Linked DNA regions of Maricaulis maris MCS10. The protein of the gene in region 2 binds, or shares a complex with, the protein of the main gene of each other region. Links are inferred from orthologs where the notes say so. Each region holds a gene or a part of one and is shown on either strand. Other genes may lie near its edges. The genes, in order: secY and secG.

Region 1 (13,989 bases), 390 kb from region 2 along the record:
TCCCGGATCCGGTCATCGAACTGGCTATCGAGCCGAAGTCGAAGGCCGACCAGGAGAAGCTCGGCGTCGCCCTGCAGCGCTTGGCCGCCGAGGATCCGTCCTTCCGCATGAAGACTGACGAAGAATCCGGTCAGACCATCATTGCCGGCATGGGCGAGCTTCACCTCGACATTCTCGTCGATCGGATGAAGCGCGAGTTCAAGGTTGAAGCGAATGTCGGTGCGCCGCAGGTGGCCTATCGTGAATCGCTGAGCCAGAAGGGCCTCGTCGACTACACGCACAAGAAGCAGTCCGGTGGTTCGGGTCAGTTTGCCCGCGTCAAGATCGAATTCGGTCCGGGCGAGCCGGGGTCGGGCTTCGTGTTCGAATCCAAGATCGTCGGCGGTAACGTCCCGAAAGAATACATTCCGGGCGTCGAGAAGGGCCTCAAATCCGTCATGGATGGCGGCCTGATTGCCGGTTTCCCGGTGATCGACGTGCACGCCATGCTGGTTGACGGCGCCTATCACGACGTTGACTCCAGCGTCCTCGCCTTCGAGATCGCGGCTCGCGCCGCCTTCCGTGAAGCCAAGTCGCATTGTGCGCCGAAGCTTCTGGAGCCGATCATGAAGGTCGAAGTGGTGACGCCGGACGAGTACACCGGTGGTGTCATTGGTGACCTGAACTCCCGTCGGGGTCAGATCGCCGGTCAGGAAATGCGCGGCAATGCAACCGTCGTGAATGCGATGGTGCCGCTGGCGAACATGTTCGGCTACGTCAACAACCTGCGGTCTGCGACCCAGGGCCGGGCACAGTTCACCATGCTTTTCGATCACTACGAGGCGGTTCCCAAGGCCGTCGAACAAGAAGTCATCGCCAAGTCCGCCTAAGCGGACCTCTGGTCACAGTATAACAACGAACACACGGATTTCGGAGCGAGATCATGGCGAAGGAAAAGTTTGAGCGCACCAAGCCGCACGCGAACATCGGCACGATTGGTCACGTTGACCACGGCAAGACGACGCTGACGGCTGCGATCACGATGGTACTGGCGGAAGCGTCCGGCGGTACTGCGAAGGGTTATGACGAGATTGACAGTGCGCCTGAAGAAAAGGCACGCGGCATCACCATCTCGACGGCTCACGTTGAGTATGAGACGGCCAACCGTCACTACGCCCACGTTGATTGCCCGGGCCACGCTGACTATGTGAAGAACATGATCACGGGTGCGGCGCAGATGGACGGCGCGATCCTGGTTGTGAACGCCGCTGACGGCCCGATGCCGCAGACGCGCGAGCACATCCTGCTGGCCCGCCAGGTTGGCGTTCCGGCGCTGGTGGTTTTCCTGAACAAGGTTGACCAGGTTGACGATGAAGAGCTGCTCGAGCTGGTCGAGATGGAAGTTCGCGAACTTCTGTCCTCCTACGAGTTCCCGGGCGACGATCTGCCGATCGTTGCGGGTTCGGCTCTGGCGGCTGTTGAAGGTCGTGACGATCATATCGGCAAGGACAAGATCCTTGAGCTGATGGCGGCTGTGGATGAGTACATCCCGACGCCTGAGCGTCCGATCGACCAGCCTTTCCTGATGCCGATCGAGGACGTGTTCTCGATCTCGGGCCGCGGCACGGTCGTGACCGGCCGTATCGAGCGCGGTGTCGTCAAGGTTGGTGAAGAGATCGAAATCGTCGGTGTCCGTGACACCACGAAGACGACCTGCACCGGCGTCGAGATGTTCCGCAAGCTGCTCGATCAGGGCCAGGCTGGCGACAATGTCGGCGTGCTGCTTCGCGGCGTGGACCGTGAAGGTGTCGAGCGTGGCCAGGTCCTGGCCAAGCCGGGCTCCATCACGCCGCACCACAAGTTCGTGGCAGAAGCCTATATCCTGACCAAGGAAGAGGGTGGCCGTCACACGCCGTTCTTCACCAATTACCGCCCGCAGTTCTACTTCCGCACCACCGACGTTACCGGTGTTGTGACGCTGAACGAAGGTACGGAAATGGTGATGCCGGGCGACAATATCGAAATGAATGTCGAGCTGATCGTGCCGATCGCCATGGAAGAGAAGCTCCGCTTCGCAATCCGTGAAGGTGGCCGCACCGTCGGCGCCGGCGTCGTCTCGAAAATCATCGAGTAGACTACCCCATCCGATCGGGGCGGTGCCTGAGGTATCCGCCCCGGTTTGCTCTTTTTGAAAGTTAAGAAACGGGATCGGTTTGATGGAACGTCAAAACATCCGCATTCGCCTGAAGGCGTTCGATCACCGGGTTCTGGATAATTCCACCCGGGAGATCGTTTCGACAGCCAAGCGCACGGGCGCCAACGTCCGTGGTCCGATTCCGCTGCCGACACGCATCGAGAAATTCACGGTGCTGCGTTCGCCGCACATCGACAAGAAGTCGCGCGAGCAGTTCGAAATCCGGACTCACAAACGCCTTCTCGACATCGTCGACCCCACCCCGCAAACCGTGGACGCGCTGATGAAGCTCGACCTGTCGGCCGGCGTGGACGTCGAGATCAAGCTGGGAGCGTAGGATTATGCGCCAGGAAGATCGCAGAACAGGCGTGGTTGCCCGCAAGCTGGGCATGACACGCATTTTCGCCGAAGACGGTTCGCACGTGCCCTGCACGGTGCTGCACATGGACAATGTCCAGGTCGTGTCTCACAAGACCGCCGATCGGGATGGCTATGTTGCACTCCAGCTGGGTGCCGGTGAAGCCAAGGCCAAGCGCACGCCGAAGGCGATGCGCGGTCACTTCGCCAAGGCCAAGGTTGCGCCCAAGCGCAAGCTGGTCGAATTCCGCGTTGCTGAAGACGCGCTGATCGAAGTCGGCTCCGAGCTGACCGCGGACCACTTCGTCCCCGGTCAGAAAGTGGATGTCGCCGGCATCTCGATCGGTAAGGGTTTTGCAGGGGCCATGAAGCGCCACGGTTTTGGCGGCCTTCGTGCCACGCACGGTGTGTCAATCTCGCACCGTTCGCATGGTTCGACCGGTCAGTGTCAAGATCCGGGCAAGGTCTTCAAGGGCAAGAAAATGGCCGGTCACATGGGCGCTGTCCGCGTGACCACGCAGAACATCGAAGTTGTTCGTGTTGACGTCGAGCGCGGCATTGTCCTGGTCAAGGGCGCTGTTCCGGGTTCAGCCGGTGGCTGGGTCGAACTGCGCGACGCGATCAAGGGTCATGGCGGCACCGAGCTTCCCCTGCCGGGCAAGTTCCGCACGCTGGACGAGCTGAACGCGCCGGTCACGGCTGAAGTGGTTGAGAACGAGGCTGCTCCGGCGGACGCTGACAACGCGGCTCCGGAAGCTGCGGCTGACGGTGAAGAAGGAACGCAAGCATGAAGATCGAGGTCAAAACCCTCGCGGCGAAAGACGCCGGTGCGATCGATCTCGACGATGCCGTTTTCGGCATTGAAGAGGTGCGCTCCGACCTCCTGCAGCGCGTTGTGAAGTGGCAGCTGGCAGCTCGCCAGCAAGGCACGCACAAGACGCTCGGCCGCTCTGAAATCAACCGCACCAAGAAGCGCTTCGGCCGCCAAAAGGGCGGTGGTACGGCGCGTCACGGTGCCCGGTCGGCTCCGCAATTCGTCGGTGGTGGCAAGGCGCACGGTCCCCGTGTCCGCAGCCACGCCCACGAATTGCCGAAGAAGGTCCGTGCGCTTGGCCTGCGCCATGCGCTGTCGGCCAAGCTTGGCGCCAAGTCGCTGGTCATCATCGATGACGCGGCACTGGATGCCCCGCAAACCAAGGCACTGCGGACGTCGTTTGAAGGTCTGGGCATTTCCAATGCCCTGGTCATCTCCGGCGCCGAAGTGAACGAGAATTTCGCCAAGGCGGCTCGCAACCTGCCCTGCATCGACGTTCTGCCCGCACAGGGCCTGAATGTTTATGACGTGCTGCGTCGCGACACCCTGGTGCTGACCAAGGCGGCCGTGGAACAGATCCACGCACGCCTCAGCGCGAAGGAGGCTTAAGATGTCGGCTGCTGCGCGCCATTACGACACGATCCTGAGCCCGGTGATCACCGAGAAGTCGACGCTGCTTTCGGAAGAAAGCAAGGTTGTCTTCTTCGTGCCGCTCTCAGCCAACAAGGGTGAGATCGCGGAAGCGGTCGAGGCACTCTTCAAGGTGAAGGTGACGGCTGTGAACACCATCAAGGTTCACGGAAAGACCAAGCGCTTCCGGGGTATTCCCGGTCGCCGCAATGACCAGAAGAAAGCGGTCGTGACTCTCGCAGAGGGTCACTCGATCGACGTGACGACGGGTCTGTAAGATGGCTTTGAAAACATTCAAACCGACTTCTCCGGGCCGTCGCGCCCTGGTGCTGGTGGATCGCTCCGCCCTGCACAAGGGACGTCCCGAGAAGACACTGGTTGAGGGCCTCACCAAAAAGGGTGGCCGCAACAATATGGGTCGGATCACGGCCCGCCGGCGTGGTGGTGGCGCAAAGCGTCTCTATCGCCTGGTGGACTTCAAGCGCCGCAAGTGGGACATGCCCGCAACGGTCGAGCGTCTTGAGTATGACCCGAACCGGACGGCTTTCATCGCCCTCATCAAGTATGAGGACGGCGAGAAGGCCTATATCCTGGCTCCGCAGCGTCTTTCCGAAGGCGATACGGTCATCGCGTCCGCAAAGTGCGACGTGAAGCCGGGCAATGCGATGCCGCTGAAGGCGGTGCCGGTCGGCACCATCCTTCACAATGTCGAGATGAAGCCGGAGAAGGGTGGTCAGATCGCCCGTTCCGCCGGTGCCTATGTCCAGCTTGTCGGCCGTGATGCCGGCTACGCCCAGATCCGTCTGGCTTCGGGCGAGCTGCGCATGGTCTCGGACAAGTGCATGGCGACGGTCGGTGCGGTGTCAAACCCGGACCACCTCAACATCAATCTCGGCAAGGCCGGTCGCAATCGCCATCTCGGCAAGCGTCCGTCTGTTCGCGGTGTTGTCATGAACCCGGTTGATCACCCGCATGGTGGTGGTGAAGGCCGTACCTCTGGTGGTCGCCATCCGGTGACGCCTTGGGGCAAGCCGACCAAGGGTGCCAAGACACGCAAGAACAAGTCGACCGACAAGTTCATCATCCGCTCGCGCCACGAGCGCAAGAAGCGATAGGGAGCAGACGATGCCTCGCTCTGTCTGGAAAGGTCCGTTCGTCGACGGCTATCTGCTGAAAAAAGCGGAGAAGTCGCACGAGGGTGGACGCAAGCAAGCGATCAAGACCTGGTCGCGCCGTTCAACCATCATGCCGCAATTCGTGGGCCTGACATTCCAGGTTCACAACGGCAATAAATTCGTACCGGTGCTGGTGACCGAAGACATGGTCGGCCACAAGCTCGGTGAATTTTCTCCGTCGCGGACCTATTACGGTCACGCTGCGGACAAAAAAGCCAAGCGGAGATAAGCGATGGGACAGTCTACAAATCCCCGTCGCGTCGCCGACAATGAAGCGCGCGCCAAGCTGCGGATGATCCGCACCAGCCCGCAAAAGCTGAACCTTGTTGCCGCGCTCATCCGTGGCAAGAAGGTAGAGCGGGCCCTGGCCGATCTGGAATTCTCGCGCAAGCGGATCTCCAAGGAAGTCAAGAAGACGCTCGAATCCGCGATCGCCAACGCCGAGAACAATCATGGCCTCGACATTGACAGCCTTGTCGTGTCGGAAGCCTTTGTCGGCAAAAACCTGGTCATGAAACGGTTCCGGGCTCGTGCACGCGGTCGCGGCGCAAAGATCCTGAAGCCGTTTTCCGAGCTCACCATCGTGGTGCGCGAAGTCGAGGAGGCCGCCTGATGGGTCAGAAAGTAAATCCGATCGGTCTGCGCCTTGGCGTCAACCGCACCTGGGAATCGCGTTGGTATGCAGGCGCTGGCGAATACGCCAAGCTGCTGCACGAAGACATCAAGATCCGGAAGATGCTCAAAGAGCGTCTGAAGAATGCCAGTGTCTCGAAGATCGTGATCGAGCGCCCGCACAAGAAGTGCCGCGTCACTGTCCACACGGCCCGTCCGGGTGTGGTGATTGGCAAGAAGGGTTCTGACATCGAGACGCTCCGCAAGGAGCTGTCGAAGATGATCGATGGTGAAGTTCACCTGAACCTGGTTGAAGTGCGTAAGCCGGAGATCGACGCGGCCCTGGTGGCCGAGTCCATCGCTCAGCAGCTCGAGCGCCGTGTGGCTTTCCGCCGCGCGATGAAGCGTTCGATGCAGTCGGCCATGCGCATGGGCGCCAAGGGCTGCAAGATCGTCTGCGGCGGTCGTCTCGGTGGTGCGGAAATCGCCCGTACCGAGCAGTATAATGAGGGCTCCGTCCCGCTGCATACGCTGCGCGCCGACATCGATTACGGCACCTGCGAAGCCAAGACCGCGATGGGTATCATCGGTATCAAGGTCTGGATCTACAAGGGTGAGATCATGGAACACGATCCGAACGCCCAGGAGCGCCGTCTCCAGGAGTCCGGTGAACAGCGCGCCCGCTCGGGCCGCCAAGCCGCGTAAGGAATTCAGCCATGCTGCAACCGAAACGCACGAAATTCCGCAAGGCGCACAAAGGCCGTATCAAGGGCGCAGCGAAGGGTGGCTTCACGCTGAACTTCGGCTCCTACGGTCTCAAGGCGCTCCAGCCGGAACGCGTTACCGCGCGCCAGATCGAAGCCACGCGTCGGGCGATCACTCGCCACATGAAGCGTGCAGGTCGCGTGTGGATCCGCATCTTCCCGGATGTGCCGGTTTCCAAGAAACCGACCGAAGTCCGGATGGGTAAAGGTAAGGGCTCGCCCGAGTTTTGGGCGTGCAAGGTCAAGCCCGGCCGCATCATGTTCGAGATCGACGGTGTTCCCGAAAATGTTGCGCGCGAAGCCCTGGAACTGGGCGCCGCGAAGCTGCCGGTGAAAACCAAAATCGTCGCCCGTTTGGGCGAATAGGGAGAACACAACGATGAAACCCGTTGACGTTCGCGCCATGACAGAAGATCAGCTCAAGGATTCACTCCTGAAGCTGAAGGAAGAACAATTCAAACTGCGGTTCCAGCAGGCTTCGGGCCAGATGGAAAACACCGCTCGCTACGGCCAGATTCGCCGCGATATCGCGCGCATTCAGACGGTCCAGACCGAGCGGAATTCGCAAGAAGAGCAAGGGAGCTGACGATGCCGAAGCGTATCCTTCAAGGCGTCGTAGTGAGTGACAAGGGTGCCAAGACCATCGTGGTGCGTGTGGAACGGACTTTCCTCCACCCGCTGCTGCGCAAGACGGTCCGCCGTACCAAGCGTTACCACGCACATGACGAAGCCAATGCTTACAAGGTGGGTGACCAGGTCCAGATCCAGGAATGTGCACCCAAGTCGAAACTGAAGCGGTGGGAGGTGGTCACCGTCGCGGCCTAGGCCCGATGTGAGACCCCACCTTTCCTAAGGAGGATCTGCGATGATCCAGATGCAAACCAATCTGGACGTGGCTGACAATTCTGGCGCCCGCCGTGTGCAGTGCATCAAGGTGCTCGGCGGTGCCAAGCGTCGCTATGCCCACGTCGGCGACATCATTGTCGTCTCGGTCAAGGAAGCCATTCCGCGTGGTCGCGTGAAGAAGGGTGACGTCCGCAAGGCCGTCGTCGTTCGCGTGGCCAAGGACATCCAGCGCAAGGACGGTTCCGTCATTCGCTTCGATGGCAACGCGGCTGTGATTATCAACAACAATAACGAGCCGCTCGGCACGCGTATCTTCGGACCGGTTCCGCGCGAACTTCGCGCCAAGAACCACATGAAGATCGTCTCGCTGGCGCCGGAGGTGCTGTAATGGCTGCCAAGATCAAGAAGGGCGACAAGGTCGTCATTCTCGCCGGCCGTGACAAGGGCAAGACCGGTGAAGTCACCAAAGTGCTGCCGACCGAAGATCGGGTCGTTGTGGCGGGCGTGAATGTGGTCAAGCGCCACACGCGTGCGACGCAGACCGAACAGGGCGGCATCATCGAAAAGGAAGCCTCGATCCACGTTTCCAACGTGGCCGTGGCTGATCCGAAAACCGGCGAGGCAACTCGTGTCGGCTTCAAGACTGAAGACGGCAAGAAAGTCCGCGTCGCCAAGAGCTCGGGCGAGGTTATCGATGTCTGATACCGCCACATACACACCGCGTCTTCGCGCCAAGTACACGGAAACCATCCGTGCGGCGATGAAGGAAAAGTTCGGCTATGCCAATGACATGATGATCCCGCGTCTGGACAAGATCGTGATCAATATGGGCGTCGGCGAGGCCTCCCAGGACTCCAAGAAGATCAAGGGTGCCCTGGAAGACCTGGAAGCCATTACCGGCCAGAAGCCGGTCAAGACGGTCGCCAAGAAGTCCATCGCGGGCTTCAAGCTCCGTGAGGAGCAGGTGATCGGTGCGAAAGTGACCCTGCGCCAGGACCGTATGTACGAATTCCTGGACCGCCTGATCACCATCGCCCTGCCACGCGTGCGTGACTTCCGTGGGCTCAATGGTAAGAGCTTCGACGGTCGCGGAAATTACGCGATGGGTATGAAAGAACATATCGTGTTCCCGGAGATCGACTACGACAAGGTCGAGAAGATCCGGGGTATGGATATCGTTGTCTGCACGACTGCCGGCAATGATGAGGAAGCGAAGGCCCTGCTGGCCGAGTTCGATTTCCCCTTTACGAACTGACGCAGCAGGAACGCAAGGCCACTCGGGCTTTGCACGCAGGAGGACTTAAATGGCGAAAACTTCCGCAATCGAGCGCAATTTGAAGCGTGCTCGCCTGGCCAAGCGTTATGCGGCCAAGCGTGAGCAGCTCAAGGCAATCGCTCGTAATCAGGAGCTTCCGGTCGAGGAGCGTTTTGCTGCTCAGCTGAAGCTGGCTGAATTGCCCCGTAATTCTGCGGTTACCCGCATCCGGAACCGGTGTGAAATCACCGGGCGTCCGCGTGCGTTCTACCGCAAGTTCCGTATGTCGCGTATCGCGATGCGTGACTATGCCAGCCAGGGTATGATCCCGGGCATGGTCAAGTCGAGCTGGTAAGAGAGGAGCCCTAGACATGTCTGTGAATGATCCTCTCGGCGATATGCTGACCCGTATCCGCAATGCGCTCATGCGCAACAAGCGGGCCGTCAACACGCCGGCATCGGCCCTGCGCCGCCGCGTGCTCGACGTTCTCAAGTCGGAAGGCTACATCCGCGATTACGCAGAAGTAGAGCATGCTTCCGGCCTGAAAGAGTTCGAAATCGAACTGAAGTATTTCGAAGGTGACTCGGTCATTTCGGAGATCAAACGTATCTCCAAGCCGGGCCGCCGTGTTTATTCCGGCGTCAAGGACCTTCCGCTCGTCCAAAACGGTCTCGGCATCGCAATCCTGTCCACGCCCAAGGGTGTGATGTCGGATTCGACGGCTCGCGAGTCCAATGTGGGCGGCGAGATCCTGTGTCACGTCAGCTAAGGGAGCGAACCAATGTCACGTATCGGTAAACTCCCGGTAGCCATTCCTGGCGGCGTCACGGCGACGCTTTCCAAGACCGCGCTGACCGTCAAGGGTCCCAAGGGCGAATTGTCCATGACCTTCGTCGATGAAGTGAGCGCCGAGCAGGGTGAAGACGGTATCGTCATCTCCCCGCGCGATGAGACCAAGAAGGCTCGCGCGATGTGGGGCATGCAACGTGCTCTCGTCGCCAACCTGGTCCAGGGTGTCACGGCTGGTTACGAAAAGAATCTCGAGCTGGTCGGTGTTGGTTACCGGGCACAGATGCAGGGCACGTCCCTGAAACTGTCGCTCGGCCTGTCCCATGACGTCGTTTACGACGCGCCTGAGGGCATCACCATCGCCGTCGGCAAGCCGACCGAAGTGAAGATCACGGGCGCTGACAAGCAGCGCGTTGGCCAGGTGGCCGCCGAGATTCGTCGCTTCCGTCCGCCGGAGCCCTACAAGGGCAAGGGCATCAAATATGTCGGCGAGTATATCCGCCGCAAAGAAGGCAAGAAGAAGTAGGGCGAGCGATGAAAACTCAACGCGAAAAATCGGTCCGCCGCGCCCAGCGCAACCGGATCCGTCTGCGCAAGTTCGCCAATGGCCGTCCGCGGCTGTCGGTCTACCGGTCTTCGAAGAACATCTATGCCCAGATCATCGACGATGCATCTGGCAAGACGGTCGTCGCAGCCTCTTCCCTCGAGGAAGCCGCTCAAAAAGAGCATGGCAAGGGCTGGGACACGAAGGCTGCCGAGCTTGTCGGCAAGCTGATCGCCGAGCGCGCAGTCAAGGAAGGCGTCAAGGACGTCGTCTTCGACCGTGGCGGTTACATCTTTCACGGGCGTGTCAAAGCGCTCGCAGAGGCGGCCCGCGAGGGCGGCCTGAACTTCTAAGGGAGCGGACGTATGGCTCATCAGAACGAGCAACGTGGTGGCGGTGACCGTGGCCGGGGCCGCGGCCGTGGCCGGGACCGCGACCAGGAACGCGATGACGAACTTGTCGACAAGCTCGTCCACATCAACCGCGTCGCCAAGACGGTGAAGGGTGGCCGGAACTTCCAGTTCGCAGCCCTCGTCGTTGTCGGTGACACCAAGGGCCGCGTCGGCTTCGGACAGGGCAAGGCACGCGAAGTGCCGGAAGCCATCCGCAAGGCTACCGACGAAGCCAAGAAGAACATGATCCGCGTTCCGCTGCGCGAAGGCCGCACCCTGCACCATGATGGCAAAGGCCGTCACGGCGCCGGCAAGGTCGTCCTGCGGGCGGCGCCTCCGGGTACCGGCGTCATCGCCGGCGGTCCGATGCGCGCCGTGCTGGAAACCCTCGGTATCCAGGACGTGGTCGCAAAGTCGGTTGGCACGTCCAACCCGTACAACATGATCCGCGCCACCATGGATGCGCTGAAACTGCAGTCGAGCCCGCGCTCGGTTGCCGCCAAGCGTGGTCTCAAGGTCGGTGATCTGGTGAACCGCCGCGATGACGGCGCGTCCTCACCGGAAGCGATCGAAGCGTAAGGACCGGATATAATGGCCAAAAAGACCATCCGCGTGCGCCAGACGGGTAGCGCCATCCGCCGCCCGAAAGATCAGCGTGCCACGCTCGTCGGCCTCGGTCTGAACAAGATCGGTCGCGAGCGCGAGCTTGAAGATACACCGTCTGTCCGGGGCATGATTGCCAAGGTCAGCCATATGGTGGAAATCGTCGAGGAGTAGGTCCCGACAAGGGAAACCGCTCCATCGAATGGAGAACGACATGCGTCTCAATGAATTGCGTGACAATGACGGTGCGACCAAGATCCGCACCCGCGTCGGCCGTGGTATCGGTTCCGGCAAGGGCAAGACCGGTGGTCGTGGCGTCAAGGGCCAGAAATCCCGCTCGGGTGTGGCCATCAAGGGTTTCGAAGGCGGGCAGATGCCGCTTCACATGCGTTTGCCGAAGCGGGGCTTCAACAAGCCGAACCGCAAGGCCTGGGCAGAAGTGAATCTCGGCCGTCTTGAGAAGGCCATTGCCGAAGGCAAGATCGACGCGAAAAAGCCGATTGATGCCGACGTCCTGATCGCAGCGGGCCTGGTCCGCCGCGCCCTGGACGGCGTCCGCCTCCTTGCGAAGGGCGAGCTGAAGTCCAAAGTAGAGATCACCCTTGCCGGTGCTTCCAAGGCCGCGATTGCCGCTGTCGAGAAGGCTGGTGGCAAGGTGACCCTCACCGCCGTGGCCGACGACGCCGCGGAATAAGCGACTTTTTGCTGACCTCGTAAGGACGTCTTCATGGCTTCTGCTGCCGAACAGCTTGCCCAGAACATGAATTTCAGTTCCTTCGCGAAAGCGAAGGAACTGCATCAGCGTATTCTGTTCACGATCGGGATCCTGATCGTGTACCGGATCGGTACTTTCGTGCCGATCCCGGGCATCAATCCGGTTCAATATGCTGAGCTTTTCCGCAATCTTGGCGGAGAAGGTCAGGGTATCCTGTCGATGTTCAACATGCTCGGCGGCGGTGCTGTCGAGCGCATGGCGATCTTCGTGCTCAACGTGATGCCGTACATCTCGGCCTCGATCATCATGCAGTTGATGTCTGCCACCATTCCCAGCCTTGAAAAGCTGAAGAAGGAAGGGGGCGAGCAGGGCCGTCAGCAGATCAACCAGTATACCCGTTATCTGACCGTGCTCCTGGCAACCGGTCAGGCCTTCGCCATCGCCATCGGCATGAATACGCCGAACAGTGAAGGCGTGGCGCTGGCTCTCAATCCGGGACCCTTCTTCCTTGCCTCGACCGTGATCACCCTTGTCGGTGCCACCATGCTGTTGTTGTGGCTGGGTGAGCAGATCACCGCTCGCGGCGTTGGTAATGGTGTCTCGCTGATCATTTTCGCCGGCATTATTTCGGCGGTTCCGGGCGTCATCGGTGGCGCCTTGTCGCAAGCCTCCTCGACCGGTGACGGTACCGTTCTGGTTGTCGGTGGTGTGCTGATCCTGGTCGGATTGCTTCTGGTGGTGTTTGTCGAGCGCTCGCAGCGTCGTCTGCTCGTCCAGTACCCCAAGCGTCAGCAGGGCAATCGCATGGTGGGTGGTGATACCTCCTTCCTGCCGCTCAAGCTGAACACGGCCGGTGTGATCCCGCCGATTTTCGCCTCATCCTTGCTGCTCTTGCCGGCGACTGCTGCGAGTTTCCAGGCCCAGTCGGGCCCGGGCTGGCTGCAAAGCGCGGTCGCCATTCTCGGACCGGGATCGCCCTGGTTCATGATGGCCTATGCGGCAATGATCATCTTTTTCTGCTTCTTCTACACCTCGGTCGTCTCCAATCCGGACGACATGGCCGAGAACCTGCGGAAGTATGGCGGTTTCCTGCCGGGCATCCGCCCGGGCAAGCGGACCGCGGAATATATCGACTTCGTCATGTCTCGCCTGACCTTCATCGGTGCCCTCTACCTGGTGCTGATCTGTATGGTGCCGATGATGATGAATCCGAATACGGCTCTCGGCGGTACATCCCTGCTCATCGTGGTTTCGGTGACCATGGACACGGTTTCCCAGATCCAGTCCCATCTGCTGGCACACCAGTATGAAGGCCTGATCAAGAAGTCGAAGCTGCGGGGACGCAAACGATGAATATTGTCCTGTTCGGACCGCCTGGCTGCGGCAAGGGCACCCAGTCCAAGCGTCTCGTAGCCGAGCGCGGATGGGTGCAACTCTCCACTGGAGACATGTTGCGTCACGCCCGTGCGGCGGGAACAGAACTGGGCCGGCGCGTGGCCGCGATCATGGACGGGGGAAATCTGGTCTCCGACGCGATCGTGATCGAGCTGATCGAGGAACGCCTGCCGGAAGCAAAGGCTGCCGGCGGTGCCATCTTCGACGGTTTCCCGCGCACCGTGGCCCAGGCACAGGCACTCGATCAGCTTCTGCTGGATCGCGGAACCCAGGTTGATTCCGTGATCGAGCTGAAGGTGAACGACGAAGAACTGGTTCAGCGGCTGGTAAAGCGCGCTGAGGAGGAAGGTCGCCCGGATGACACAGAAGACGTCATTCGCAAGCGCCTGGAAGTCTACTATGGGCAGACCGCGCCCCTGATCCCTTTCTTTGCCCAACAAGGCAAGGTGAAGGCGGTCGACGGCATGGGTTCCATGGATGAGGTTGCAGCCGGAATAGCTGCAGCACTCGAAGAGAAGTGACACGCACCTGTTGCAACCCCATTGACGGGGTGGCAACGCTGACTGTAGATAGCGCCCTTCGCGAAACGGGCGAGCTGATGCGGCGACCGAAAGGTTGCCTGTTGGGTCGTCCGTGAATGGCGTTCAGAATTTGGGAGATGGAAAGTGGCCCGTATTGCCGGCGTCAATATTCCGACGAATAAGCGCGTAGAGATCGCGCTTCGCTACATCCACGGCATTGGCCCGGCCAAGGCGAAGGAGATCTGCGAGCAGGTTTCCATTTTGCCCGAGCGCCGCGTCAGTGAACTGACGGATGCAGAAGTCCTGCAAATCCGCGAGGTGATCGATCGTGATCATCAAGTGGAGGGGGATCTGCGCCGTGAGGTGGCTGTGAACATCAAGCGTCTCATGGACCTGGGCAACT
Region 2 (14,417 bases):
GTTCCGGGTGGAATTGTACGCCGATGAACCAGGGATGGTCCTCGATCTCGACGATTTCCGGCAGCACGCCATCAGGTGAGAGACCGGAGAAGGTCAGGCCGCACGCTTCCAGCCTGTCCTTGTAGCCGACATTGACCTCATAGCGGTGGCGGTGGCGCTCTTCGATATGGGCCTGGCCATAGATCTCGCGGACTTTGGAGCCATCTTTCAGAACGGCCGGATAGGCGCCCAGGCGCATCGTACCGCCCATATCGTCGCCGACCTTGCGGGTCTCGACTTCATTGCCGCGGGTCCATTCGGTCAGAAGGCCGATCACCGATTCGCCCGTGTCCGAGAATTCAGTCGAGACGGCATCTGTGACGCCGGCCAGATTGCGGGCCGCTTCCAGCACCGCCATCTGCATGCCGTAGCAAATCCCGAAGAAGGGCACCTTGCGCTCACGGGCAAAGCGCGCCGCGGCGATCTTGCCTTCGACACCGCGCTCGCCAAAGCCGCCCGGCACGAGCACGCCGTGCACGTCTTCCAGCGGTTCGAACGGGTCGTCTTTTTCAAACTGCTCACTGTCGAGCCATTTGAGTTTGACCTTCACCCCATTGGCGATGCCGCCATGGGCCAGCGCTTCGATCAGGGATTTATAGGCGTCGAGCAGGCCGACATATTTGCCGACCACACCGATCGTCACTTCGCCGTCCGGGTTGGCGATGGTCTCGGAGATGCCCTGCCAGCGTGACAGGTCCGGCGCCGGGGCATCGTCAATGCCGAAGCAGCGCAGGATCTCGGTGTCGAGACCCTGGGAATGGTATTCCAGCGGCACATCATAGAGCGAGGCCGCATCACGGCCCTCGATGACGGCGCTTTCCTTGACGTTGCAGAACAGGCCGATCTTGCGCTTGTCGCCGGGCGGGATCGGGATTTCGCAGCGGCACAGGAGGATATCCGGCTGGATACCGATCGAGCGCAGCTCTTTCACCGAGTGCTGGGTCGGCTTGGTCTTCATCTCGCCGGCGACCTTGATGAAGGGCAGCAGGGTGACATGCAGGAAGACCGCATTGCCCTCGCCCAGCTCCTGGCCGAGCTGACGGATCGCCTCGAAGAAGGGCAGGCCCTCGATATCGCCGACCGTGCCGCCGATCTCGCACAGGACGAAGTCGACATCCCCGGCGTCGGACAGGACGAATTGCTTGATCTGGTCGGTGACGTGCGGAATGACCTGAACGGTCGCGCCGAGATAATCGCCACGTCGCTCGCGCTCGATGATGCGCGAATAGATGCGTCCGGTGGTGATGTTGTCGGCCTGGCTGGCGGGAACGCCCGTGAAGCGTTCATAGTGACCCAGGTCGAGGTCGGCTTCGGCCCCGTCATCGGTCACATAGCATTCGCCATGCTGATAGGGCGACATCGTGCCCGGATCGACGTTGAGATAGGGGTCCAGCTTGCGCAGGCGGACTTTATATCCACGCGCTTGAAGCAGGGCTCCGATGGCAGCTGACGCGAGGCCCTTCCCCAAAGAGGAGACCACGCCGCCCGTAATAAAGATATATCGCGGCATGGGCCGTCTGATTATCCCAGATTCGGACGCCTCGAAAGACGCGAGTTGAAATATGTGATGATTAAATGCGCGAGGGACTAGCCGTCGGTCGGCACCGGTGCCCCGGATTCGTCCTGCTCGATAACGCCGATGGCCGGGTTGTCGATCTCGGTATCGAACACGCTGGTGCCCTCAGCCGTGACGCCGGTCACAATGGCAAGCAGGATCGAATTGCCGATGAAGACCGCGCCGAGGATCATCGTGGTGCGGGTCAGGATATTGGCTGCGCCGCGACCGGACATCATGCCCCCGCCGCCACCGCCGCCACCGATACCCAAGGCACCGCCCTCAGACCGCTGCAGCAAAATGACGCCGATGAGACCAAGGGCGACCAGGAGCTGGATGATCAAAAGGACTGTGGTCATGAATACCGCCATAAATCGGGCCAGACCGCCTCATCGGGCGGCTCGACCTGTTATATAAGGAGTTCCCGGTGCGATGCCAGCACCGTCCGGTCACATGGCGGCGCGTTTTATAGCAGGCGACCCGACTTGGCCAGCATCGTCTGCGGTTTGGGCTGCGGCTTCGCTGGCTGCCAGCTGGGCTTTGCGTTTCACGGCTTCTGCCCGCGCCTGCAGGCGCTTGCGCAGATTGGAAACAGTCCGCCCGATCTCGTCTTTCGAGCGCTCGATGGTATCGCCATTGGCGAAGGCAGCGTAGGAGCCCATCGCCAGCTCCTTGACCAGCTTCAGCGTGCCTTTTTCCGCATTACGGCCATCGCCGAGCGTGCCGATCTGATCGATCAAGGCTTCGGCGACCTCGGCCGCCTCGCGGCGCCCGGCCCGGATGACATGGGCCCGCAATTCACGGGCCGCGCGCTGAAGGTCATTGACGTCCAGCGCGATGGGAACCTTGCCGCCCGTCTCCTTGGAAGCCTCCAGCTCGACCGAGATGACAATGCGCATGGCAACGCGCCGAACGCGCTCAGAAGTGACAGCTTCTCGTGCCTCCTGGACATGCTGGCGCCCATTGTTCAGGGCAACCTCGTCATTTTCGACGGCCGCCTTGAGGAAATTTGGAACTGAAATCGGCACCGCATCGGTCGACCGGTCGGCATCCTTGCGACGATCGGGACCGATATAATCGGACGTGACGATGAAATCCTTGCGCCCCTTGATCAGGGTCCGGACCCGCTCCTCGGCGAACATGGTCGAGAAGGGCCGCACGATGACATCATCGGCGCCGCATTCGATCGCCTTGCGAATATGGCCGGTATCGCGACTCCACGTGGTCAGCAGCATCACGACGAATGGATTGGATCCGACTTCGCTGCGACGGACGCCGCGAACAAGCTGGAAGATTTCGGTGTCGGTAGCGCTCGACTCGGCCACGATCATGGCCGGTGCACTGTCCGCGATAGCCGATTTGAGATCAGCCAGCGAAGCGACACACTCGATCTGCCGGAATCCGATCTCGAACAACGCATAACGGGTCGTCCGCTGGTTCACATGGACAGGATCAAATAGGAGCACGGGTGCCCGGGCGTAGTCGATTTCGGCCATACTCGGTTCGGCTCCAGCAGCGGCTAACGGAAACTCAGACCTGGAGATTGACGCGAATAGGTTTCGATCCACTTACCGAAGAGGTTCATTCTCCAGACTGACGGCCTCGATTATCGCACTGAAATCAGCCGCATCGAGGCTCGCACCACCGACCAGGGCCCCATCCACATCGGCCAGTGACAATAGCTCCCGAGCATTGCCCGGCTTCACCGAACCACCATAAAGAATACAAGTGGTTAGAGGATCTGGCAGGCGTTCTCGGATGGCCGCATGCATGGCTGCCACATCGGCCGCCGAGGCCGTCCGTCCGGTGCCGATGGCCCAGACCGGCTCATAAGCTATGACTAAATCCAGGATTGCAGAATTTTCCGGAAGTGATCCAGCCAGCTGGCGGGCCACCACCTCGACCGCCCGGCCGGCTTCACGCTCGGCCAAGGTTTCGCCGACACAGATCACCGGCACCAGGCCAGCGGCAAGGGCGGCAACTGCCTTGGCGCGGACATCCCCGTCGGTTTCACCATGGGCGGCGCGGCGTTCGGAATGGCCAAGGATCACATGAGTGGCGCCGCAATCCCGCAGCATGGCGGCCGAAATATCACCCGTGTAGGCGCCATGGTCCTGGGCGTGACAATCCTGGCCACCGACACGGATACCGGTTCCGGCGCAGGCCTGAACGGCAGCATGGATCAGGGTCGCGGGCGGACAGACCAGCACATCAGCTGATGCTCCGGCCGCGACGGGCGCGAGTTCCGAAAAATAGCCGAGCGCGCCCGAAAGCCCGTTCATTTTCCAATTGCCTGCAATAAGTTTGCGCCGCGACATCCAGCCTCCCCGATCTGCCATTCCGACCCCCTGTCGATGCGGCAGGAGTACTCATCATTTCCGGCTCGGGCAACGGCCTGCGTCCACAATCGCAGGACAACCGCCCCTGACGCTTGCGACGGCCATACCTCGCCGCTACCTTCCGCGCGACGTTTTTCAAAGGCATCCCGGTCTCATGCTTTCCAATTTTCGTGCTTTCGCCCAGTCGCCCATAGCGCTGATCATCATTGTCCTGCTGGTATTGTCTTTCGCGATTGCCATGCCGGGCGCCGGCGGCATCTTCACCGGCAGCGGTGATGCAGTGGTCGTGGTTGGCCCCGAACGGATCAGCCAGCGGGAAATGGCGACAGCCTTCAATCGCGAGGTTGCCCGCCTGCAAGAGCAGAACCCGGACGTGACCCGCGAAATGGCGCGCGAGGAAGGGATCGCCTACCAGGTCCTGCAACAGCAGATCACCATGGCAACCATGGCCGCCCGGGCCCGGGATCTGGGCCTGGCCATATCCGATGTCGCCATCGTCAGCGAAGTTGCCGACGTCCCGGCCTTCCAGAATCCGATCACGGAACGCTTCGATCGTGACACCATGGCGGCCGCGCTGCAGCGCTCGGGCGTGACCGAAGACCAATTCGCCCGTGATATCGAAGGTGACCTGTTGCGGTCGCAATTGATGGCCACCCTGGCCGGCTTCAGCGATGTCCCCGACCAGATCGCCGCGACCCGCTATCTCGTTGCCGAGGAACAGCGCCGGATGACCGGCCTCGTGATCGACGCCTCGACCGCCGACGAGATCGAGGACCCGACGGATGAGACCCTGCAAACCTTCATTGACGAGACCCTCGGCGCCAATGGCGAGCCGGTCTTCACTCGCCCGGAATACCGCGCCATCACGCTCGTGCGTTTCCAGCTCGATGACTTCATCCGCGATGTCGCTGTTGATGAAGCGACCCTGCGGGAGGTCTATGACTATGAAATTGCGACCAACCAGATCGGGACGCCCGCCTATCGCAGCTTCACCCAGCTGACCGTCAGTGATCAGGCGGGTGCCGATGACGCAGCCAGCCGTCTCGCCGCGGGCGAAGCCCCGTCTGCCGTTGCCGCCGAGCTGGGCCTCGACACGCCGCTGGTCCAGACCGATGTCCAGCAATTCGAGATCCCCGACGAGGGTCTTGGTGAAACCGTATTTGCCATGTCGGCCGGTGAGGCCCGCGCGGTTGAGGGACGTTTTGGCTGGAGCGCCGTGATTATTACTGGCGCCGAAGAGGCGACCCAGCCTGCATTTGAGGAAGAGCGTCCGCGGCTGCAGGCCGATGCGGCCCGGGCCCAGGCGACGGACGACATGTATGATGCCATCTCGGCGTTCGAAACCGTTCGCGCAACCGGTGCTTCGCTCGAGGTCGCTGCCGAGGAATCCGGTACGCCGCTGGAAATCTTCCAGCCTCTCGCCGTGAATTCGATCGACGAGGACCTGCAATTTGATGGCGAACGCTACCAGGCACTCGCCCCTGAAATCCTGCCGGCGGCCTTCGATCACATCGAGGGATTCGCCACCAATCTGGAAAGCTATAACGAGACCGATTTCTACACGCTTCGCGTCGACGAGATCATCCAGAGCCGTCCGTTCGAACTGGAAGAAATCCGTGAACAGGCCGAGAGCCGCTGGCGCTCGATCCAGGTCGACACCCAATTGCAGGCTCGTGCCGAGGATGCGCTGGCCCAGCTTGAAGCCGGTTCCGACATGGAAATCGTCAGCCTGATGGTTGGTGGGCGCACGGAAACCTCGACCCTGAAACGCGGTCAGACGGCGGGTGGCTTTGATCGCAATGCGGTTGCCCTCGCCTTCACGACGGACCCTGGCGCCTACGAAATGATTCAGGTGGGCGAAGGCCAATACCTGGTTCTCACCGTCAACGAGATCATCCCGGCCGACATCGCCGCGGCCCCCGCCGCCGACCTTGCTGGGATCGAAACCAGCCTGACCACCGAGCTGGGCAATGACATCGTTTCGGCGACCCGGGAATACCTGATCCGCGATTACGGTATCACGGACGAGTCGATCGACAATCGCCTGTATTCGCTCGCCATTGGTGAGACCGATCCCAGCACACGGCAATGACGCCGCACGCGGTCATCACGCCTGACTTCGCAACCGCTGCGGCCCAGCTGGAGCGGGGTGAAACCTGCGTCATACAGGCGCGGCGGGTCGATGACCTGCTGACCCCGGTCGCCGCCTATCTTCGACTGGCTGACAGCCAGCCCAACACCTTCCTGCTCGAATCGGTCGAGGGCGGCGCCTGGCGTGGACGCTATTCCGCCATCGGCCTCGACCCAGACCTGATCTGGCGTTGCCGCGATGGTGTGGTCAGTGAAGCGCGCGGCATGGACGTCGCCAAACGCCGTTTCTCGCCGATCGAGGCCGCCCCGATGGAAGCCCTGCGCGAGGTGATCGAAGCGGCCCATTGTCCCCTGCCGATCGATGCCCCGCCCTTGGCCTCCGGCCTGTTCGGCTATCTGGGCTATGACATGGTGCGCTACCTGGAACGCCTGCCCGAAGGCGCAGCACCGGACCCGCTCGGCCTGCCCGAATCCATCCTGCTGCGCCCGCAGACCATGGTCGTGTTCGATGCGCTCAAACAGGAAATCCAGGTCTACTGCCCGGTCCGCCCCGGCGAGTACTCAGCGCGCGAGGCTTATGACGCTGCTGTCGAACGCCTGCAGACGACCTTGCAGAAACTGGCCGGTGCAACGCCCGAAAAGGCGGCGCCAACCGGCGAGCTGGGCCCGCGCCAATCCAATCGCAGCCCTGACGATTATCGCGCCGCGGTCGACAGGGCGCGTGACTATATCCGTGCCGGTGACGCCTTCCAGGTCGTCCCCAGCCAGCGTTTCTCCGCCGACTATCCGGCCGATCCGTTCTGGCTCTACCGCTCGCTGCGACGCCTGAACCCCTCGCCTTTCCTGTTCTTTTTCCGCTTTGACGGGTTCGAAGTGGTCGGCTCCAGCCCGGAAATCCTGGTGCGGTTGCGCGATGATGTCGTCACCATCCGGCCCATCGCCGGCACCCGTCCGCGCGGCAAGACCCCGGCCGAGGATGACGCCTTTGAGGCCGATCTGCTGGCCGACCCGAAAGAGCGCTCGGAACACCTCATGCTGCTCGATCTGGGCCGCAATGATGTCGGCCGAATTGCCAAGCCCGGCTCGGTCCGCATCACCGCCCGCGAGATCGTCGAACGCTATAGCCACGTCATGCACATTGTCTCGAACGTCGAGGGTGATCTGCGCGACGACCAGGATGTCGTCTCGGCCCTGTTTGCCGGCTTCCCGGCGGGCACAGTGTCCGGTGCCCCCAAGGTCCGGGCGATGGAGATCATCGATGAGCTGGAGCCACACCGGCGCGGCGTCTATGCCGGGGCGGTCGGCTATTTCAGTGCGGGTGGCGGCATGGATACGGCGATCGCGCTGCGCACGGCGGTGTTCAAGGACGGGCGCATGCATGTTCAGGCCGGTGCCGGCGTGGTGCTGGACAGCGATCCGGAATCCGAGCGTGTCGAGACCGTCAACAAGGCCGAAGCGCTATTCCGCGCCGCGATTGATTCCTTCGGCCACTGAAGCCTGCAGACCGGGTTCGGCCAGGAAGAGCTGATCAGCCAGCGTGCCGGCGGTGACAAAGTCGATGCCTTGCGCGGCCGGGCTTTCGAGCCAGGCGGTCAGCGTGTCGAGGGTCAACGTGTGCGGATGCCCGATCACCACGGCAAACCCGTCCTGCCGCGCCAGCTCGGCGGCGTCCGCCAGGCGCGCTTCGATCGCCTCCGCACTCCGGTCATGGTCCAGAAAGATGTCGCGTTCCAGGGCTCTCAGGCCGAGACCGGCCGCGACTGCCCGCCCCCGGCTTTCACCCGTCGTCAGACTGTCGAGGAAGAGCGGGTTGGTGTGGCTGACAGCCGACAGCGCCACGCGCAGGGCGCGTGGATCGGCGGTAAAGCGGCTGCCCATGTGATTGTTGAGACCGATGGCGCCCGGCACGCGCGCCATGCCCCAACGCACACGGGTCTGAAGGTCGACATCGCTGAGACCGATGCGCAGGGCATTCGGTCCCGGATCGGCCAGACCGACCGGCTCCATCGGCATGTGCAGCAGGACGTCATGCCCGTTCAAACGCGCCAGCGCAGCCAGTTCGGCCGAAGCCTCGGCATAGGGCAGGATCGCCACGGTCAGCGGTATCGGCAGCGCCACAACCCGCTCGGCCGCGGCAACATCCAGCCCGACATCATCGATGACCAGCACGATTTGCGGGCGTGCGATCGCCGACAATTGCGGGTCTGCCGGCGCGATGACAACCGGGCTCATATTTGATGCGGCGATGTCGATCGGAGCCTCCAGAGAGGCCGCTTGCACGTCAGCGCCGTCGTTTTCGAGCGAATCGAAATTGCGTATCCGGCTGACCCGCACCGACAGGTGATGGTCGGAACTGTCAGCGGAGGCGACCGAAAAGCTCGGGAAATCGCCCTTGCTCACGACAGAAAACACAACTGCGCCAAGCAGATAGGCCGACGCCGCCAGGGCACCGGCAAAAGCTGGGATGGCGGAATGACGGGCCTTGAGCGGAGCGAAGACGGGTTTCGACATGTCACCAGCACGCTGGAATGCGGTTAATCAGAGGTTAATGCGTTCGCGGGATTGGCGAAATCGGCCCTGCTGACTAGGGTCGCGGCAGGGAGAGCGCCATGCTGCTGATCATCGATAACTACGACAGTTTCACCTTCAACCTGGTCCATTACTTCGAGGAGCTGGGGGCCAGCACGAAAGTGATCCGCAATGACGCCATGAGCGTGGCGGAGGCGCTGGCGCTCAAGCCCAGCGGCATTGTCCTGTCGCCGGGGCCCTGTGACCCGGACCGGGCCGGGATCTGTCTCGAGCTGATCGCCGCCGCGCCGCACGACCTGCCCATTCTCGGTGTCTGTCTCGGTCATCAGTCGATCGGTCAGGTATTCGGCGGCGAGGTGATCGCGGCCAAGGCCATCATGCACGGCAAGACGAGCGCGGTGAGCCATGATGGCAGCGGTCTGTTCACCGGCCTGCCCAGCCCTTTCACCGCAACGCGCTACCATTCCCTCGCCGTGCGCCCGGAAAGCCTGCCGGATGTTCTTCGGGCGACCGCCCACACTGCCGATGGCGAGATCATGGGATTGTGTCACCGAGACCGGCCTGTCCATGGCGTCCAGTTCCATCCCGAATCGATCGCTTCCGAGCACGGTCACGACCTGCTGCGCAACTTCCTCGACCTGACCGGGCTGCCCCGCGCCGAAGCCGCCTGAGCCCCGTCACCGCCAGCCGGCGTTGAACCAGCGGCTGGCACGCGCTAGATCGTGTCTGTTCGCTTTGTTCAATCCGGTGACAGGTATGCCGTTTTCTGCCGATCCACACGCTGTTCGCCCGGCCGCCCGCGCCGGTCGCTGCGCTGTGATGGCGGTGACGCGCGTTCGATACTCCCAGCCGGCAGCGCAGTGGTGCCCGGATCATCGATGGCGCGACAACCACGCCTGACCCTTCCGGTTCGCGGCTTCTGTCCGCCTGTGATCATACCCAGCGAAACGACTGACCATGCAAAACATCTATCTGTGCCTGACCGCCTTTGCCCGCGGCACCTATCCTGACGACGCGGCCATTGCCGGTGCTTTCGACGAGCTGATGTCCGGCGACGCCCCGGATGCCGCGATCGGCGGATTCCTGGTCGGCCTCGCCGCGCTCGGCGAACGCCCGTCCGACATTGCCGCCGGCGCCCGGGCCCTGCGCAGCCGGATGACCCGTATCGAAGCGCCTGTGGGCGCCATCGACACCTGCGGCACCGGTGGCGACGGCAAGGGCGCCTGGAATATCTCGACCACAGCCGCAATCATCGCCGCCGGAGCCGGGGCGACCGTGGCCAAGCACGGCAATCGCGCCGCCTCGTCCAAATCCGGCTCCTCCGATGTGCTGGCGCAGCTCGGGGTCAAACTCGATTGCCCGCCTGCTGCCGTCGAACGGTCTCTGGCCGAGGCCCGCGTCGGCTTTCTCTTCGCCCCGGCCCACCATGCCGCCGTCCGCCATGTCGGCCCGGCCCGTCAGGCACTGAAGGTCCGCACCGTATTCAATCTCTTGGGACCGCTCTCCAATCCGGCCGGCGTCAAACGGCAATTGCTGGGCGTGTATGACAGGCGCTGGCTGGTGCCGATCGCCGAGGCGCTGCGTGACCTGGGCTGCGAGCACGCCCTTGTCATTTGCGGCCAGGACGGCATGGACGAGCTGACCACCACGACCGGATCCGACATTGCCGAGCTGCGCGACGGCGATATCCGCGAGTACAGCTTCCACCCGGAAGAAGCCGGCCTGGCCCTGGTCAGGGAAGCCGATCTTCAGGGCGGAACGCCAGCCGACAATGCCGCGGCGATCCGGGCCCTGCTCGACGGTCAGCAAGGCGCCTTCCGCGACATCGCGATTCTCAATGCCGGCGCCGCACTTGTGCTGGCCGGGCTGGCCACGACTATTCCCGAAGGCACAAGCCTCGCCGCGGCCGCCATTGATGATGGACGGGCCAAGGCCGCCTTGATGCGGATGGTCGCCATTTCAAACGGGGAGGCCTGAGCCATGACCAACCCGCCCGACACCCTCGCCCGCATCGGGGCCTACAAGCTCGACCATATCGCGGCCTGCAAGTCCGCCCGGCCCTATGCCGAGATCGCCGCCGCCGCTCGGGAGGCCTCACCGGTGCGCGGCTTTACGAGCGCCCTCGCCGCCGCTCCCGGCGGTCTGGGTCTCATCGCCGAGATCAAGAAAGCCAGCCCCTCCAAGGGGCTGATCCGTGCCGATTTTGATCCGCCCGCCCTGGCAAGGGCCTATGAGGCCGGCGGCGCCAACTGTCTGTCAGTGCTCACCGATACACCCAGCTTCCAGGGAGCCGACGCCTTCCTGACCGCGGCCCGTGAGGCCGTCTCCATTCCGGCCCTGCGCAAGGATTTCATGTATGACCGCTACCAGGTCGCCGAAGCCCGCCTTCTGGGCGCCGACGCGATCCTGGTGATCATGGCGGCCATCGACGACGCCACGGCCCGCGATCTGATCGAGGAGGCCGCATTATGGTCGATGGACGTGCTGGTCGAGGTTCATGATGCCCCCGAAATGGAGCGGGCCCTGCAGCTCGATGCGCCGCTGATCGGGATCAACAATCGCAATCTGCGAACCTTCGAGACCTCGCTCGACACGTTCGACGCCCTCGCCCCGATGGTGGGCGGTGACAGGCTGCTGGTCGCCGAGAGTGGCATTTTCGGCCCGGACGATGCCCGTCGTGTCCAGGCTGCCGGTGCGCGGGCGCTGCTGGTCGGTGAAAGCCTGATGCGGCAGGACGACGTCACCACGGCCACGCGGGCACTCATGGGACCATCCGGACCTGCTTGACGGCATTTCAGAACACTTGTAGAACAAACTCAGCTATTCCTGATTTGTTCCTGCAGTATCGGTACCGATGCCCGGCCCGATTCCCGGAACGCGAACAAGGGGGTCACCTTGCTGACGCGGAAACAGAACGAGCTTTTGCTCTTCATCCATAATCGCATCAAGGAAACCGGGGTTTCACCCTCGTTTGACGAGATGAAAGGTGCCTTGCAGCTGGCGTCAAAGTCCGGCGTGCACAGGCTCATCACGGCGCTTGAGGAACGCGGCTTCATTCGTCGCCTCGCCCATCGCGCCCGGGCGCTGGAAGTGCTCAAACTGCCTGAATCGGCCGCGGCCCACGAAACCCCGGCTATTCCCAAAGGCGATCTCGGCGCCAATGTGGTCCGCGGCAATTTCGCCAAGCCTGAACCGGACGCCCGCGAGAACACGGTGGACATTCCCATGCTCGGCCGGATCGCGGCCGGTGTTCCGATCTCCGCAATCCAGCACGAAACCGACCGCTTCCCCGTCCCCGCCGACATGGTGATGGGCGGTGAGCATTTCGGTCTCGAGGTCAAGGGTGACTCAATGATCGAGGCCGGGATCATGGACGGTGACACCGTGCTGATCCGGCGCTGTCAGTCGGCCGAAACCGGCGATATCGTGGTCGCCCTCATCGATGATGAGGAAGCCACGCTGAAACGCCTGCGCAAAAAGGGCGGTTCCGTCGCCCTGGAAGCGGCCAATCCCGAATATGAAACGCGTATTTTCCCACCCGATCGGGTCAAGGTGCAGGGTCGCCTTGTGGGCCTGATCCGGCGTTATCATTAGGCCGATCTGATTTCAGAGCGATCAGGCTTCAAGCCAGGGCGCGCCCGGTCAAACCGCTCCGACGCCGCAGCAGGGCAAGTCAGGCCGCCCGCGAACCATCAGCCGGAGGCCTGCTGACAGGGCGCAGCGGGCGACATTGGGTGCTTACCACCAGGCTGTGCCCCGGTCTGAGCTGCCGCGAGCCGGCCGCGCACGTTGTCACGGGTTTGCCGGACGAATTACCGAGCTCAAATCCGTCTGAACAGGCTTGAGTAATGACACGTCCGGGCAGAGTGACACGTCCGGGCAGAGTGACACGTCCAGGCAGAATGACACTTGCGGACCGACGTCTCTCGGCCGTTGTCTCCTGTTCGTGGGGCCCTGATCTCGGTTCCCTGGTCTCGGCTCGCTGATCTCGGTTCCCTGGTCTCGGCTCGCGGATATCGGTTCCCTGACTTCGGCTCGCTGATCGCGGTCCCCTGATAGTTACAAGCTGGTCGCGGCATCCCGAACTTGGCGACCCGACCAGGGCATGCCCACCAGTGCATCCCGACCAATGCCTGCTGATCGATGTCACCGGATTGAGACTTTTTGCTCGTGACGGCCTGTCATGCCTCCCTGATCAGGCCTGTTTTGGCCCTCCTGTTCAGGCCTGTTTGCAGCCTCCTGATCAGGACTGGGTCCAGGGCCGGACGACGCCCGGCGGCCGGGCGCTCTGCACCCTTGCAATGCCATTCGCGCCCAGATGAATGACCTGACTGCCGGTCGTGGCCAGCCTGTCCGGATCAAAGATCGCGGCCTGGCACTGGCTGACAATCCAGCCAGGTATTCGCGCCGCACTGACAATGACATCAGACCGCGCGCAGTCCGTCGCCCAATCAGCGACATGGTCCAGACGGGTGACGACAAGACCATTAATACGCGTACTGCAGCCATATGGGTCGCACAGGGCCTGCCAACGTTGCGGTGTCGGGCCGGCGACACCGCGTGCCTCGAGGAAGACCCGCGCTGCAAACCGTGACGTCCGCCGGTCACTAACGACCCACTCACCATGGCCATCCCGCGCCAGCACCAGCCCGTTCTCCGAGATGAACAGGTCGGGCTGCGGCATCAGGGTCCACACGGCCAGTGCCGCCGCCATAACCAACCCACCTGCGCCACGCATAGGTCCGCGCATCAGGATAAGCAGGACAAAGCCGATCGAGAAGGCGGCGAGCACGCCACCGGAGGCGGCGGCGACGGTGCGCTGCGCGCCCGGCCAGTTCGCGACATGGCCGGCCAGATCCAGCATCAGGCTCAGACCGGCTTCCATCGCCGCGAAGGGGATGGCATCGAGCCCGATCGGAATCAGCACCAGACCCAATACGCCCGCCGGCATCACCAGGAGGGAAAAGATCGGCATCACCAACAGATTGCCAGCCAGGCCGAACGTGGCAATGCGGTGAAAGTGAAACGCCGCAAAAGCCGCTGTTGCACTGCCGGCAACCAGGCTGGTCGTACTCAACCCGGCGACAAACAGGCGGATTTGCCCCAACACACCCCGGGCGTCGCCACCACTGCGGGATTGCTGCCAGACACGGGCCACGGCAACAAGGGCGGCGGCGGCGGAAAACGACATCTGAAACCCTGGTGTGATGACCGCCTGAGGCTGCAATACCAGGACCGCGATCACGGCGATTGCCAGGGTATGCATGGACAGGGCCCGGCGTTTCAGGATCACCGCGCCCAGCACCGACACGGTCATGATGAAGGCGCGTTGGGTCGGGATCGTCCCACCTGACAGGATGAGATAGCCGGCCGCAAATACCAGCGCCATCCCGGCCGCCGGAATGGCCGGATCATGCCGCCTGGCCCAGGGCGTGACGGCAGACAGCAAGAGGCGGATGGCAAAAAAGACCCCTCCGGCCAGCAAGGCCATGTGCATTCCCGAGATCGCCAGCACATGTCCAAGTCCCGCCCGGCGCAGGGCTTCCACGTCACGGGCGGCTATATGCGCCCGGTCACCGGTCAGCAGGGCCGCGGCGAGTGCACCAGGCCGCGGTGCCATGCGGTCGCGTATATGGGCCGACAGGGATGCCCGGATACGGGCGATTCGACGGGCCAGCCGATCGCCGGTCACTGCGGGACCCGCGGCGGCCGGTGCGATCGCATAGCCAGTCGCGACAATATCGGAAAACCCGGCATGGAAGGCGAAATCATAGCCGCCGGGGACCGCTGACGATCGTGGCGCGGCCAGCACGGCGCGGATGGCGATGGGGTCGCCGGCCACAAGACCGGCCGGATCGCCCAAT

What was found.
Region 1: the proteins of secG (region 2) and secY are in contact, whole or in part, in a crystal structure (PDB 5AWW), measured with the Thermus thermophilus proteins. The link is inferred for Maricaulis maris MCS10 from one-to-one orthologs. Residues at the interface, in WP_223903268.1 of Thermus thermophilus: Tyr5, Ile9, Tyr12, Leu13, Ala16, Leu19, Val20, Val23, Leu24, Gln26, Glu27, Pro28, Gln30, Gly31, Ala32, Asp34, Leu35, Met36, Gly37, Gly38, Ser39, Ala40, Asp41, Leu42, Phe43, Ala45, Arg46, Val48, Tyr53, Thr56; in WP_096411648.1 of Thermus thermophilus: Leu14, Gln16, Arg17, Phe20, Ile34, Pro35, Pro37, Ile72, Arg108, Arg109, Asn112, Gln113, Arg116, Ile117, Ile120, Pro145, Gly146, Trp147, Phe152, Phe155, Val156, Val159, Thr160, Val162, Ala163, Gly164, Ala166, Leu167, Trp170, Glu173.

What each region holds. Positions count from the first base shown.
Region 1 is NC_008347.1:1,934,281-1,948,269, reverse strand. The notes cover bases 10,932-13,852. They hold secY (preprotein translocase subunit SecY), read left to right. Parts: upstream 10,932-11,682; coding sequence 11,683-13,023; downstream 13,024-13,852. Other genes in these bases: rpsM (30S ribosomal protein S13), read left to right, coding at 13,731-13,852; MMAR10_RS09190 (adenylate kinase), read left to right, coding at 13,020-13,586; rplO (50S ribosomal protein L15), read left to right, coding at 11,170-11,649; rpmD (50S ribosomal protein L30), read left to right, coding at 10,944-11,129. In the rest of the region: fusA (elongation factor G), read left to right, coding at 1-869; tuf (elongation factor Tu), read left to right, coding at 923-2,113; rpsJ (30S ribosomal protein S10), read left to right, coding at 2,196-2,510; rplC (50S ribosomal protein L3), read left to right, coding at 2,515-3,321; rplD (50S ribosomal protein L4), read left to right, coding at 3,318-3,953; MMAR10_RS09285 (50S ribosomal protein L23), read left to right, coding at 3,955-4,251; rplB (50S ribosomal protein L2), read left to right, coding at 4,253-5,089; rpsS (30S ribosomal protein S19), read left to right, coding at 5,100-5,378; rplV (50S ribosomal protein L22), read left to right, coding at 5,382-5,762; rpsC (30S ribosomal protein S3), read left to right, coding at 5,762-6,466; rplP (50S ribosomal protein L16), read left to right, coding at 6,478-6,891; rpmC (50S ribosomal protein L29), read left to right, coding at 6,905-7,111; rpsQ (30S ribosomal protein S17), read left to right, coding at 7,114-7,350; rplN (50S ribosomal protein L14), read left to right, coding at 7,391-7,759; rplX (50S ribosomal protein L24), read left to right, coding at 7,759-8,073; rplE (50S ribosomal protein L5), read left to right, coding at 8,066-8,626; and 6 more genes. UniProt on the Bacillus subtilis protein: The central subunit of the protein translocation channel SecYEG. Consists of two halves formed by TMs 1-5 and 6-10.
Region 2 is NC_008347.1:1,531,266-1,545,682, reverse strand. Bases 291-3,282 are described here. They hold secG (preprotein translocase subunit SecG), read right to left. Parts: upstream 1,954-3,282; coding sequence 1,627-1,953; downstream 291-1,626. Other genes in these bases: tpiA (triose-phosphate isomerase), read right to left, coding at 3,163-3,282; MMAR10_RS07300 (response regulator receiver protein), read right to left, coding at 2,044-3,090; MMAR10_RS07310 (CTP synthase), read right to left, coding at 291-1,549. In the rest of the region: more of MMAR10_RS07310, read right to left, coding at 1-290; more of tpiA, read right to left, coding at 3,283-3,933; MMAR10_RS07290 (peptidylprolyl isomerase), read left to right, coding at 4,088-6,025; trpE (anthranilate synthase component I), read left to right, coding at 6,022-7,518; MMAR10_RS16140 (divergent polysaccharide deacetylase family protein), read right to left, coding at 7,483-8,535; MMAR10_RS07275 (anthranilate synthase component II), read left to right, coding at 8,634-9,224; trpD (anthranilate phosphoribosyltransferase), read left to right, coding at 9,511-10,530; indole-3-glycerol phosphate synthase TrpC, read left to right, coding at 10,534-11,340; transcriptional repressor LexA, read left to right, coding at 11,449-12,147; MMAR10_RS07255 (ComEC/Rec2 family competence protein), read right to left, coding at 12,797-14,417. UniProt on the Bacillus subtilis protein: Involved in protein export. Participates in an early event of protein translocation.